Regions from separate parts of the Kribbella sp. NPDC051952 genome, predicted to be linked through region 2. Evidence: riboswitches for the same ligand, from Rfam matches in the RefSeq annotation. Region 2 holds a riboswitch; the other holds the start of a gene.
What was found. Region 2 has a riboswitch for S-adenosylmethionine ahead of AB0L70_RS11620 (aminotransferase class V-fold PLP-dependent enzyme). Riboswitches for the same ligand answer to the same signal wherever they lie in the genome.

Region 1 (6,292 bases), on a different contig from region 2:
CTCGCTCAGGGTCGAGCCCTCGGCGGAGACCTCGGAGACGCCCTGGGTGTAGGGCCGCAGGATGGTCGGGACGCGAACGCTCACACTCACTGCAGGCCTGCCTTCACGAAGGCGTCGTACGACGCGGGAATGGTCACCTTGGGGCCGACCCGGTCGGCCACGGCGTCGAGCGTCTTCAGCCCGTCGCCGGAGTTGATGATCACCGTCTCGGCCTCGGGGTCGAGTTGGCCGGTGGCGATCAGCTTCTTCAACGTCGCGACCGTCACGCCGCCCGCGGTCTCGGCGAAGATGCCCTCGGTCCGGGCCAGCAACTGGATGCCCTCGACAACTTCCTCGTCGCTGACATCCTCGATCGCACCACCGGTACGGCGAGCAACGTCGAGCACATACGGTCCGTCGGCCGGGTTGCCGATCGCGAGCGACTTGGCGATCGTGTCCGGCTTCACCGGCTTGACCACGTCGTGGCCGGCCCGGAACGCCTGGGCCACCGGCGAGCAGCCGGTCGCCTGAGCGCCGTAGATCTTGTAGTCGGTGGCGTCGACCAGGCCGAGCTTGCCGAGCTCGGTAAAGCCCTTGTCGATCTTGGTCAGCTGCGAGCCGGACGCGACCGGGATCACCAACTGCTGCGGGATCCGCCAGCCGAGCTGTTCGGCGATCTCGAAGGCCAGCGTCTTGGAGCCCTCGGAGTAGTACGGCCGGACGTTGACGTTGACGAACGCCCAGCCCTCCTCCTCACCGGCGATCTCGGAGGCCAGTTTGTTCACGTCGTCGTAGTTGCCCTCGACGGCGACCAGGGTCCCGCCGTACACGGCGGTGGTGATCACCTTCGGGCGCTCGAGGTCGTGCGGGATGAACACGACCGAGCGGATGCCGGCCCGGGCGGCGGCCGCGGCGACGGCGTTGGCCAGGTTGCCGGTGGAGGGGCAGGCGAAGACCGTCATGCCGAGCTCGCGGGTGGCGCTCAGGGCGGACGCGACCACGCGGTCCTTGAAGGAGTGGGTCGGGTTGCCGGAGTCGTCCTTCACCCACAGCTTGCGCAGGCCGAGCTCGCGGGCCAGGTTCTGCGCGTCGACGAGCCGGGTGTAGCCGGGCTCGGTGTTCGGGAAGCTGGCCACGTCGACCGGGACGGGCAGCAGTGGCTGGTAGCGCCAGATGTTCTTGGGACCGGCCTCGATCTGCTCACGGGTGATCGTCGGGTACTCGTATCCGACCTCGAGCGGACCGAAGCACTCCATACAGGCGTAGAACGGGCCGAGTGGCGACTTCGCCCCACAGGCGCGACAGCTCAGGTGCGTACCGTTGCCGAAGGCACCTTCACGGATCGTGTGGGTGGTGGTGGCCAGGCTCATGAGTGAGGTTCCCCTCTCATCTTCCCCGCGAACACCGGATCTCGGCGGCGGGACGGATTTGGCACCGTTCCACCGCGAGGCGCCCCGGGCGGGGGCTCGACGGGGAGGGTTGCCGGGACTTCAACGGGCCGTTTCCCTCAGTCCCTCTGGATGAGCTCCTCCGACATTACCCAATCGGGTCCATATTGTGTCTTCCGTTCCCACCATCCGAGACAGCCGATCTCAGCTGCGGCGACGCTCACGGAAGGTACGGCGGTACGCCGACGGCGACGTGTGGAGCTGCTTGGCGAAGTGATGCCGCAGCGTCACCGGGGTCGCGAACCCGGCAGCCACCGCGATCTCCTCCACCGGCGCATCCCCGGTCTCCAGCATGCTCAGCGCCGCCTGTACCCGCTGGGCGATCAGCCACTTGCCGGGCGTCGTACCCGTGGCTTTCGCGAAGTGTCGCAGATAGGTCCGCGGCGACAGTCCCGCCTGCTTGGCCAGATCCGGTACGCCGATGGGTTCGGCGAGGTGCTCGAGCGCCCAACCAAGACTCTGGGCGACCGAGTCGTCGCCGGCGTCGGGCGGCACCGGGGATTCGATGTACTGCGCCTGCCCGCCGGACCGGTAGGGCTGGATCACGAGTCGCCGCGCAACCGCGTTCGCTACGGCCGCGCCGTGGTCCTTGCGGACCAGGTGCAACGCGAGGTCGAGCCCGGCCGCGCAGCCGGCGCTCGTGAGTACGTCGCCTTCGTCGGTGTAGAGCGGATCCGGATCCACCACGACCTCCGGGTAGCGCTCGCGCAGGAGGTCGGCGTACCGCCAATGGGTGGTCGCGCGGCGACCGTCGAGGAGGCCGGCGGCCGCGAGCGCGAAGGCACCCGAGCAGATCGACACGATCCGGGCGCCACGGCGGTGCGCTGTCCGCAACGCCTCGATGAGCTCCGCGGACGTCTCGTCGCGCGGGTCGACGACGCTCGGGATAACGACCGTGTCCGCCGCGGCGAAGTCCTCGAGTCCGTGTGGGCTGCTGAGGGTCGCGCCGCCGATCACGCGGATCGGATCCGGGGTCTCGGTGCAGACCTTCAGCTCGTACCAGGGCTGGTCGATGTCCGGCCAGACCAGCCCGAACACCTCGATCACGATCCCGGCTTCGAAGGCCGTCATACCGTCGTACGCGAGCACCGATACGGTCTGCTGGGCCATGTCAAAATCTTAGCGACAGGCGTCGTTTACGCCACTTCTCCGTCGAGGCGCAGCCTCGGACGATGGACGTATGTTCACCGCACTGAAGGAGTTCGCCGCCGGAATCCACGCCGCCAATGCGATCCGCCACGGGATCCGGCCGGCAACGAGGGCGCTCAGCCGGCCCGATCCCGGCGTACGTCGAGCATCCGCATCAGCGGCGTCGCGGCGACACCATGAACAACCACGCTCAGTACGACGGTGAAGCCGACGGTCGCCCACAACCACGGCAGATCGGTGCCGAAGTCTGAACCGGCGTACGCCAGGTAGAACACCGACCCGACTCCCCGGATGCCGAAAGCGGCCGTCACCCAGCGTTCGGAGCGGCGCAGCGGGGTCCCGGCCAACGCGACCCATGCGGTCAGGGGCCGGAGCACCAGCACGAGTAGTAGTCCCAGGGCGGCGCCGGCGAGGGTGAGCGGCTTGAGCAGACCGGCCGTGATCGCGGACCCGAGGAGCAGCAGGATCCCCCAGGTGAGGATGTGTTCGAGCTGCTCGACGAACCCGTGCAGGTCCTCGTGGAAGTCGTGATGCCGTTCGGCCGCGCGGAGCGTCAGTGCTGCGACGAAGACCGCGATGAATCCGTAGCCGTGCAGTACCTGGGCGAGTCCGTAGACGCCCAGCGTCATCGCGAGCGCCAGCACCGGCTCACGCGAATCTGCCAGGCGGAAGGTGCGCGAGGGTGCGGAGAACGCCATCTTGCCGAGCAGCCAGCCGACGCCCAGGCCGACCGCCACACCGATCACGGTCCGCCCGACCAGGTCCCAGGCGAACCACTCGAGCGCCCAGCCACCGACCGCACCCTTGGTCGCCCCGAACACCGCCGCGTAGACGAACGGGAAGGCCAGGCCATCGTTCAGGCCGGCCTCGGAAGTGAGCGCGAAGCGGACCTCGTCGTCCTCTTCCGGCTCGGCTTCCGCACCCGTCGACGGGCCTTGCACCTGGACGTCCGAGGCGAGCACGGGATCGGTCGGAGCGAGCACGGCACCGAGCAGCAGGGCGGTCGCCGGAGCGAGACCGAGCAGCCAGCCTGCGCCGGCGACGGCGGCGATGCATGCGGGCATCGCGACCAGCAGGAGCCGCCACGTCACCTTCCACCGGTGCCATCCGATCGGGCGGTCGATGGCCAGGCCAACACCCATCAGAGCGACCAGGATCGTCAGCTCGGCGAGGTGCTCGGTGAGGCCGGATTCGACGATCGGACTGAGGTGGGACTGGTCGACGGCCAGGCCGAGGAGCAGGCCGGCACCGAGAAAACCGATCGGTGCGGAGACGGCGTACCGGCGGAGCAGACGCGGCAGGACGGCGCCGAGCAGCAGCGCCAGGCCTGCCACGAGATACAGGCCGTCCCCGTCGATCTTCATGATGGGAACCTAGTGCCCCGACTACCGCAGACGATGCGTCGCACCCGGGGTGTGAGTTGGCAACGATTTGCGCGGCCCATAGCGGGGATGCCGGTTCCCGGCCATCTCCAACAGCCGTTGCACCCGGAAGCGGTGACCGCGGTACGGCTCGATCAGCTCGGCGCAGCCGTCGTCGTCGAGCTCTTCGCCGATCAACGCGTACGAGACGTCGCGCGACACGTGATAGTCCGCGAACGAGAAGGCGTCGGCGTCGCCGTGTGCCCGCTGCCGGACCTCGGCCGCGGTCCACACGCCCACACCAGGCAGCGATCGCAACCGTGCCTCGATCTCGGCCGAGTCGGTCAGCTCCAGCGTCCGCTCCAACGCCTTGGCCCGGGTCGCCGCAGTCAGAACCACTCGCGATCGGCGGCCCTCAACACCCGCCCGCAACCACTGCCAGGACGGGATCAGCCGCCACTCCTCCGGCGCCGGCGGCACCATCAGCACGCGTCCTTCTGGACCGGTCGGGCCAGGCGCGGGGTCGCCGTACTCACGCAGCAGGACTCGCCACGCCCGGAACGCCTCCTTGCCGGTCACGACCTGCTCGATCCCCGCGGCCGCCATCGCCTCGAACACCGCCCGCGTCCGCGGCACCCGTACATCCGGGAACCGCCGGGCCGCATCCACCAGCGCCCGATGCTCCGGCAGCGGCTCGAACCCGTCCCAGCTGTCCTTCTCCCCCAGCAACTCCGGCACCCCGTCGAGCGCCCACTGCGCACCCGGACCCCACGCCTCCGCCTCGACAGCTCCGGCGTACGGCGTCAACCGGAGAAGCACCGGCCCCTCGGGCGTCCGGGTAGCCCGCCACACCGTCCGCCGCAGCGGGTCGAACACGTACGCCGGATCCCCTGGCCCCTTCCGCAATCCACCGATCACCGAGTGCGGATCTACAACCCGCCCAGCCCGCCAGACCCGCACCTCCGAACTCACCCGCCAAGTCTTACTCACCCCACCGACAGAACCTCATACTGAGCGCCATGAGCGGGTGGCAGTGGGTGAAGCTGGTCGGCAACTTCCTCAATCTCTCCACCGTGGCCGGCGCTGCCGTCGGGGTGATCGGGCGGGCGTCGTTCAGCCGGGGGCCTCGGGGGCTGGTGTTCGCCAACGGGTACAAGTTGCGGTTTCCGGTGGCGGGCGCGTTCACGATCGGGAACGTCGTACTGAGCAAGCACCCGCGGTCGTACTTCGACAACCCGGCCCTGGTGCGGCACGAGGAACGACACTCGTGGCAGTACTTCTGGCTGATCGGACTGCCGATGTTGCCGTTCTACGGCGTCGCGGTGGTCATCTCGTTCCTGCTCACCGGCGACCCGGCCTCACGCAACCTGTTCGAGCGGCTGGCCGACCTCAAAGAGGGCGGGTACGTCGAGAGGCCCATTCAGCCGATCGGGAAGACGGTGACGCAGGCGTTCACCGGGCTGCGATCGCGTCCGAAAGGGCCGTGAGTACGGTCACCACGCCGGTCGGGTCGTCGACCACGATGTCGGCCGCGTCGATCAGTTCGGTGGCGTTGGACGAGCGGGTGGCGAGCAGTACGGCGCGGAGCCCGGTCTTGCGATGCTCTTCGATCGCACGGAACGCAGCCAGGTCACCCAGGTCGTCACCGGCGTACAGGATCGACTTGGCGCCGGTGGACTCGAGCAGTCGACGTAAAGCGACGCCCTTGTCGATTCCGGGTGGCCGGAGCTCCAGGACCAGGTTGCCCGGCTCCAGGCGCAGCTCGGTCGACTCAGCCAGCTCGGTCAACGGCGTACGCAGTCGCTCGAACGCACCAGCCGGATCGGCCAGCCGACGGGTGTGCACCGCCAGCGAGCTCTCCTTGTCCTCCACGAACGCATCAGGCACGCCGGCTTCGCTCAACAACTGCGGCAGCCGCGACCGGGCCTCAGCCACGCCAGCCGGCACCGGGTCACTCGTCACCATGCCGGTCGACGCGTCCCACTGCTCCAGCCCGTAGTGCCCGAGTACGACGAGACCGCCGAGCCCGGGGTGACCAGTCACGCCGGTGAGCTCCGTCGCGACCAGGGCGGGGCGGCCCGTGACGATCGCTACCTGTCGGACCGAACGAGCCAGCCGGGCCAATGCGTCCAGCGCCCCCTCGGCCGGACGGGCCATCGCCGGGTCCTCGACGAGCGGCGACAGTACGCCGTCGAAGTCGCTCGAAATGACCGCGGTGGCCGGGTCGGCGACGATCGCCTCCCAGCCGTCGCGACCTGCGTCGGTCTCGATGACCGGAGTGCTCATCCGGTGTAGTCCGAGGTCAGGATCACGGTGAGGCGGTCCTTCTTCATGTTGTCGAGCGCACCCTTGGCC
Region 2 (6,292 bases):
TCGGCCGGGGCAGACCGTTGGCGATGTGGATCAGGCCGAGTACGCCGAGCGAAACGGCCGTCCAGCCGATCACCTGGCGTCCGGCCGGGCCGTTGCGGTCCGGGTGACGCAGCGTGCGGATTGCGACGAACAGCAGCATCAGGGGAACGGCCCAGCCGAGCACGCCGACGCTGCCGCCGATGACGGTCCGGAGTCCGTTGCCGACCGCTCCGGGAAGGTTCCACCAGATCGCGGCGGCGACTACAACCGCCAGACCGATCAGAAACAGGCCACCGCCGTCGCGACGGTGCTCGGGATCGAGGTCGCGGGCGCCGTGACCGATACCGCGGACCATGCTGCCGAGCAGGTGCGCGATGCCGATCCAGACCTTCACCACACCGCGACCGACAGCGATCATGGCGGCCGCGAACGGTCCTGGTCCGCTGTTTTTGGGCGTGCTGGTCCGCGCGGCGGAGGAACCTCCGCGCTTCGAACTCTGCCCACGCTTCTGGGCGCCTGACGAACGGGTGCGTCCACCTGCCGCCGAACGGGCCGTACTCGGCCGTTTGGCTGCCGACTTCTGCGCCCGCGCCGGGGAAGACGTGCGGGTCGCCATGCCTAGCAGGCTACCCCGATTACCACTCGAGTCCCACGTGTCACACGCCGATTACGCTGCCCCATCCGTAGCGTCACAGCGCCGCCACTCCCCTGCGCAACCGGGCCGCATGCCACAGAACGACGTACCAGCTGAGCGCGGCGAGCCCGCCTGATGCGAACCCGGTCAACGCGAGTCGTACGGCGGTTTCGCCGGTGAATCCGCCTTCCGCGCGGCCCAGTTCGATGACCGCGCCGGCGGCTGCGAGCAGGACCACAGCGGTCAGTACGACGTACCGCACCCAGGCCGGCACCTGGTCACCTGGAGTGACCGGGCGTGGGTTCGTCCGCCGGTACCAGTGGTAGAGCCACCAAGCGAGGACGACGCAGCCACCGACGGTGCTGACGTACTGCAGGATGCGGTTGACGTCCCAGGCCGCGGTCACCTCGGCACGGAAGAAGTCAGGAAACCGGCGGACGAAGTAGCCGTCGCCATGGGTGAACGAATCCCAGAGGACGTGAGTGAGCGCGCCGACGACGACGGAGACGAGGGTCCAGAGCAGGACCGATAGCGAGGGCAGCCGAAGCGGAGCGCGAGGTGACGGGAGCCGACCGGCGAGCGGCACAGGTGCCAGGGCGAGGAGTGGGCGCTTGATGACCAGGTTGAAGACCACGAGCAGCAGCAACCCCAGCAACGGGTCCAGCCAAAAAGCTGACGTGAACTTGTGCGTCAGGGTCAGAGTGAGGTTGCCGCTGATCCCCTGGGTCGCGAAGCGGTACACCGGGCCGACGTACAGGACATCCGGTGCCACCGCGCCGGCCACCAGAGCCGATGCCACGAACGGCCGGCGGACCAGCGGCAGGACTGCAGCGGGATGGGCGAGGGTGAACGGCACACGCGCACCCTATGAGAGGGCCAGGCCGCGTTACGCGCCCGTGGTGCCGTCGAGTTGCTCCCGCAACAGGTCGGCGTGGCCGCAGTGCCGCGCGTACTCACCGATCAGGTGGATGTAGATCATCCGCAGCGTCGACTCGGTCCCGCCGAACGTGAACCGGGCGTCCAGCGACCGCCCGGCGGCCGCCTCGTCAGAAAGCTTCCACTCCGCGACCAGTCCGTCGTACGACGCCTCCGCCTCAGCCGGATCGATGAGCTCGAAGTCCGCGTCCTACCCCAACTCCGGCGCGAACAGCGGCTCGGCCGGGGAGTCCGCGAAGTGGATCCGGAACCAGATCCGCTCGACCTTGGTCAGATGCCGGATCAACCCGAGCAACGAAAGGTTCGACGGCGGCGAAGGACGCTCGGCCAACTGCTCGGCGGTCAGGCCTGCGCACTTGAACAGCAAGGTCGTGCGATAGAAGTCGAGATAGCCCTTCAGCAGCTCGCCTTCCGGCGCCGTCAGCGAGCCGTCCGGCCGCTCCACCTGCGGGGCGATCCAGCGCACCACATCCGTCGTCATGCCCGCTATCCAACACCAGCCTCGAGAAACCGGAGCCCCTGCTTCATCCACTCGCGCGGATTCGTGTCCAGCCGCTCCGCCCAGGCAGGCGTGGCCTCACCCCGCATCCAGGCGTAGCGCGCGAGCGCGTAGGCGTACATCGCCTCGGTCAGATAGCCGAGCCGCGTGGTCCCGTAATGCGTGCTGGACCGGTGGAACTCGAAGGCGGCGTTCGCGCTGAAGATGCCGAACCCGAAGAAGACCGTGAACAGGTCCGTCAGCGGTTCGCCGTCGCGACGGTCGTGGTCGATCCGGTCCTCGCCGAGCAGACGCTCGTGGCCCAGTTCGTGAGCGATGGTCGCGACCAGGGCGACCGGCTGCAGCGCCTGCTTCATATCGATCCGGACGACCGTGGCGCCGTCGTCGTCCTGCCGCCAATGCGCGGTAGCCCCCGACGATCTGGACTCGAGCATCGACAGGCTCGCGGTCAGATCGTCCTCGGCCTCCTCGAGCTCCAGACGGACGCGGTCCGCGGGGACGTCGAGGTCCGCGCAGAGCTTGTCGAACACCCTGCGTGCGTCGTCCTCCGAGCCGCTGTAACCGGGCGGGAACCAGGACGGCTCAGGCAGCACGACCGGACGGCGCAGCGTCTCGTCGCCGAACTCCGCGGCGAACCAGTCGAGGTTCTCCTCGATCCAGAGCTGCTCCTCGGTCCGGACCGGACAGCTCGGCTTCCTCCACCACATCTCGACCACCTCCGCCGATCGGACGCCGCACCCGTGGGATCGGTTGCGGTCCAGACCTGCGTCTCACGATGCATCCGCCTATCTCACATTTCGGGATTGTCACTGGCGCGGCCGTGGCCGGTTCGTTACCGTTCTCGGCAGGTCATGAGTGCCAGCGTCAAGCCCCGGCTCGCTGGCCGGCAACCCTCCTCCGCGGTGGGGTGCCCCGGGTGAAGACCAGGCCGTGCGGATACCCCGTTCGGCAAGCGCGGACTTCCGGGAGCACCAGCATGTCGATTCTCTCCATCCTCGAGCCGGCCAGTACGACGACCCCCCGGCCGACGGTCACCCGCCTCGTCACCGGCACCATCCCCGCCACGGTCGGCTCGGACCTCCTGGTCCCGCTGGCCGACGGCCGGGTCACGGACTACGCGAACTTCGATCACGGTGCCAGTGCGCCGTGTCTGGAGTCGGTCCGGGCCAGCGTCGAGGCCGCGCTGCCGTCGTACGCGTCGGTGCACCGCGGCAACGGGTACGCCTCCCGCATCACCACGCAGTGGTACGAGCGTGCTCGCGCCGAGGTGCACGCGTTCGTCGGAGCGCGCACCGACGACCAGGTGATCTTCACCCGGCAGACCACGGACGCGCTCAACCTCCTCGCCCACGCGGTCCCGCAGGACGCAACGGTCATCGTGTTCGAGTCCGAGCACCACGCCGCGCTGCTCCCGTGGCCGGCCGAGCGGACCGTCCGTCTCAACGCGCCCGGCTCTCCCACCGAGGCAGTCACCGCAGTCGCCGACGCCCTGCGCCAGGCGCCCGAGGGTCCTCGGCTTGTGGTGCTCACCGGCGCCTCCAACGTCACCGGTGAGATCTTCCCGATCGCGGAGATCGCCGCAGTCGCCAAGGCACACGGCGCGCGGGTCTGCCTCGACGCCGCCCAGCTCGCGCCGCACCGGACGGTCAACATCGCCGCTCTGGACGTCGACTGGGTCGCACTCTCCGGCCACAAGCTCTACGCGCCCTACGGAGCCGGCGCGCTGATCGGCCGCTCCGACTGGCTCGACGCCGCCGACCCGTACCTGTACGGCGGTGGCGCGACCACTGCGGTCACCAGCGACACCGTGGTCTGGGCCACCGGCCCGGCCCGCCACGAAGGCGGCTCCCCCAACGTCATCGGCGCGATCGCCCTCGCCTCCGCGTGTGCCGCGATCAGCAAGCACCGCGACGCGATCGAGCAGCACGAACGCAGCCTGCTCGCCCGCCTCCGCACCGGACTCGCTCAGCTTCCCGGCGTCACGACGTACTCGATCTTCGGTGCGGACGCGGACCGGGTCGGCACTGTGTGCTTCACGGTCGCCGGTCTGAGCTCAACGCTCGTGTCTGCGGCGCTGAGCGCCGAGTACGGCATCGGCGTCCGCGACGGCAAGTTCTGCGCGCACCCGCTGGTCGGACACCTGCTCGCCGACTCCCCCGAGCACGGCACCGCGGTCCGGGCCAGCCTTGGCCTCGGCACGACGCGTGAGCACGTGGACCGCCTCGTCAACGCCGTACGGACGCTTGCCGCCGGCGGACCGCGGTCGGAGTACGAAGACACCGACCACGGCTGTCAGCCCGCTGACGACCCGCGGGACCTGCACGCCCCGCGCATCTGGTAATTCGGCAGCCCTCCTACTGCTCAGGAGGCACGAGACCTACATGGTGAGCAGCGAACGCCAGTAGGTCGGCCCATTCCGCCGCGATCAACGCGGCGGGTTTCCCGAAGCCGTGACCGGTGTTGACCTCAACCCGCGTCAAGACCGGTTCGGCCCCGGACTGGGCGTGCTGCAGAGCGGCGATGAACTTGTGACTGTGCAACGGCACCACCCGGTCGTCATGATCACCCGTGACCACCAGCGTGGCCGGATACGACGTCCCGTCGCTCAACCGATGCAACGGCGAGTAAGCCAGCAGATCCTCGAACTGCGACGCATCGTCCGGATGCCCGAAGTCAGAAGCCCACGCGGCGCCCACTGTGAACAGGTGGAACCGCAGCATGTCCATGACGCCCACACCGGGTAGCGCGACCGCGAACAGGTCCGGTCGCTGTGTCATGGCCGCACCGACGAGCAGACCGCCGTTGCTGCGACCGTGAATCGCGAGCTGCTCAGACGTGGTGATGCCGGAGTCGCGCAGGTGCTCGGCGACCGCGATGAAGTCGTCGAAGACGTTTTGCTTGTTCTTCAGCCGGCCCGCGTCATGCCAGGCGCTGCCGTACTCACCGCCGCCACGCAGGTTGGCGATCACCAGCACTCCGCCGGCCGCGAGCCAGCCTGTCCACCCGGGCTTGTAGTCGGCCTGGATCGGGATCCGGAAGCCGCCGTACCCGTAGAGCAGGGTGGGGCGCGGTGTGGAGAAGTCCAGGTCTGACCGGGTGATCAGGAAGTACGGCACCTCGCGGACCGGGTCGACGCCGCGCGTCACCGTGACGGACGGAGAGGTGAAGCCACCGGAGCCGCGGACGAGCTCTGGCAGCGCCCGGACCGCGCCATTAGCGGTCGAGACGACGTACGCGACGGTTGGGTCGGTCGTGGTCGACAGTCCGATGAAGAGCTCGTCGTACTCCGGGCTGGCGTTGAGGTCGACCACTCCCCCGCCCGGTACGTCGACGACGCGGGCATCGGAGCCGTCGAGCGCATAGAGCGTGAGCACGGGCTGTGCGTCGACAAGCGTCAACGTGACCAGCCCGGCCGCAGTACCGCGGACTGCCTGCAGCGTCGACGAGCCTTCCGGGATCAGGTCGACGAACCCGCCGTCCAGCGACGCCAACACCACCCGACCACGGGAGGCGTCCCGATCGGTCCGAAGGACCAGCTGGTCGCCGGACATCCGTACGAATGCGATCTCGTCCGCGAAGGTGTCCACGACCTTCACCGGCTCGCCGAACCCGTCCGAGGTGATCGGATAGACCCACAGCTTGCTGCCCGGATCGGTGCCTTCGTTGATGTGTACGACGAGGTAGCGATCGTCCTCGGTGATCTCCGGCGTGATGAAGTAGCTGTCGTCGTCCGGGAAGCTCAGCACCAGCTCGTCCTCGGACTGCGGTACGCCAACCCGGTGCAGCATCAGCCGCCCACCGGTCTGCGCCTTCGTCTCCGTACCCTCGCTGCGACCGCTGGCCGGGTAGTGCAGATAGAGGTACGCCGAACTGTCCGGAAGCCACGTGGCTTCGCAGAACTTGGCCTCCGTGACCAGATCATCCACCGGAGTCCCGGTAGCGATGTCGAGCAGCCGGAACGTGGTCCAGTCGCTCCCGCTCTCGTTGACGCCGTACGCAAAGTACTTGCCGTCCGGGCTCACGGTGAACGAGCCCAGCGAGTCGGTGCCGTCCGCAGAGAGAGTGTTCGGGTCGATCAGCAAGCGGCCGCGGTCGACCAGTTCGTCGAGGGACTCCGCGACGTACACGACGTCCTGGGCCTGGGTGCCGTCGTTCCGGCCGACGAAGTACCAGCCCGCCTTCCGCACCGGGACTCCGGCGCGTGGGCGGGCCAGGATCGCGGCCATCGTGGTCTGGAACCACTC

Region 1: linked by a shared signal. The riboswitch ahead of thrC (threonine synthase) and the one ahead of AB0L70_RS11620 (aminotransferase class V-fold PLP-dependent enzyme) in region 2 are both predicted to bind S-adenosylmethionine.

The regions. Positions count from the first base shown of each region.
Region 1 covers NZ_JBFAXQ010000007.1:116,874-123,165, reverse strand. The annotation lists gene AB0L70_RS15680 (ubiquitin-like small modifier protein 1) at 1-90, opposite strand, end outside; gene thrC (threonine synthase) at 87-1,349, opposite strand; SAM riboswitch class I at 1,363-1,506, opposite strand; gene AB0L70_RS15670 (helix-turn-helix domain-containing protein) at 1,572-2,537, opposite strand; gene AB0L70_RS15665 (cation:proton antiporter) at 2,693-3,940, opposite strand; gene AB0L70_RS15660 (DNA-3-methyladenine glycosylase 2 family protein) at 3,962-4,909, opposite strand; gene AB0L70_RS15655 (hypothetical protein) at 4,957-5,424, shown strand; gene otsB (trehalose-phosphatase) at 5,390-6,223, opposite strand; gene AB0L70_RS15645 (LytR C-terminal domain-containing protein) at 6,220-6,292, opposite strand, start outside.
Region 2 covers NZ_JBFAXQ010000005.1:26,312-32,603, forward strand. The annotation lists gene AB0L70_RS11600 (DNA translocase FtsK 4TM domain-containing protein) at 1-595, opposite strand, end outside; gene AB0L70_RS11605 (DUF4184 family protein) at 669-1,469, opposite strand; partial or broken gene AB0L70_RS11610 (DinB family protein) at 1,500-2,030, opposite strand; gene AB0L70_RS11615 (hypothetical protein) at 2,036-2,755, opposite strand; SAM riboswitch class IV at 2,896-3,009, shown strand; gene AB0L70_RS11620 (aminotransferase class V-fold PLP-dependent enzyme) at 3,025-4,389, shown strand; gene AB0L70_RS11625 (prolyl oligopeptidase family serine peptidase) at 4,403-6,292, opposite strand, start outside.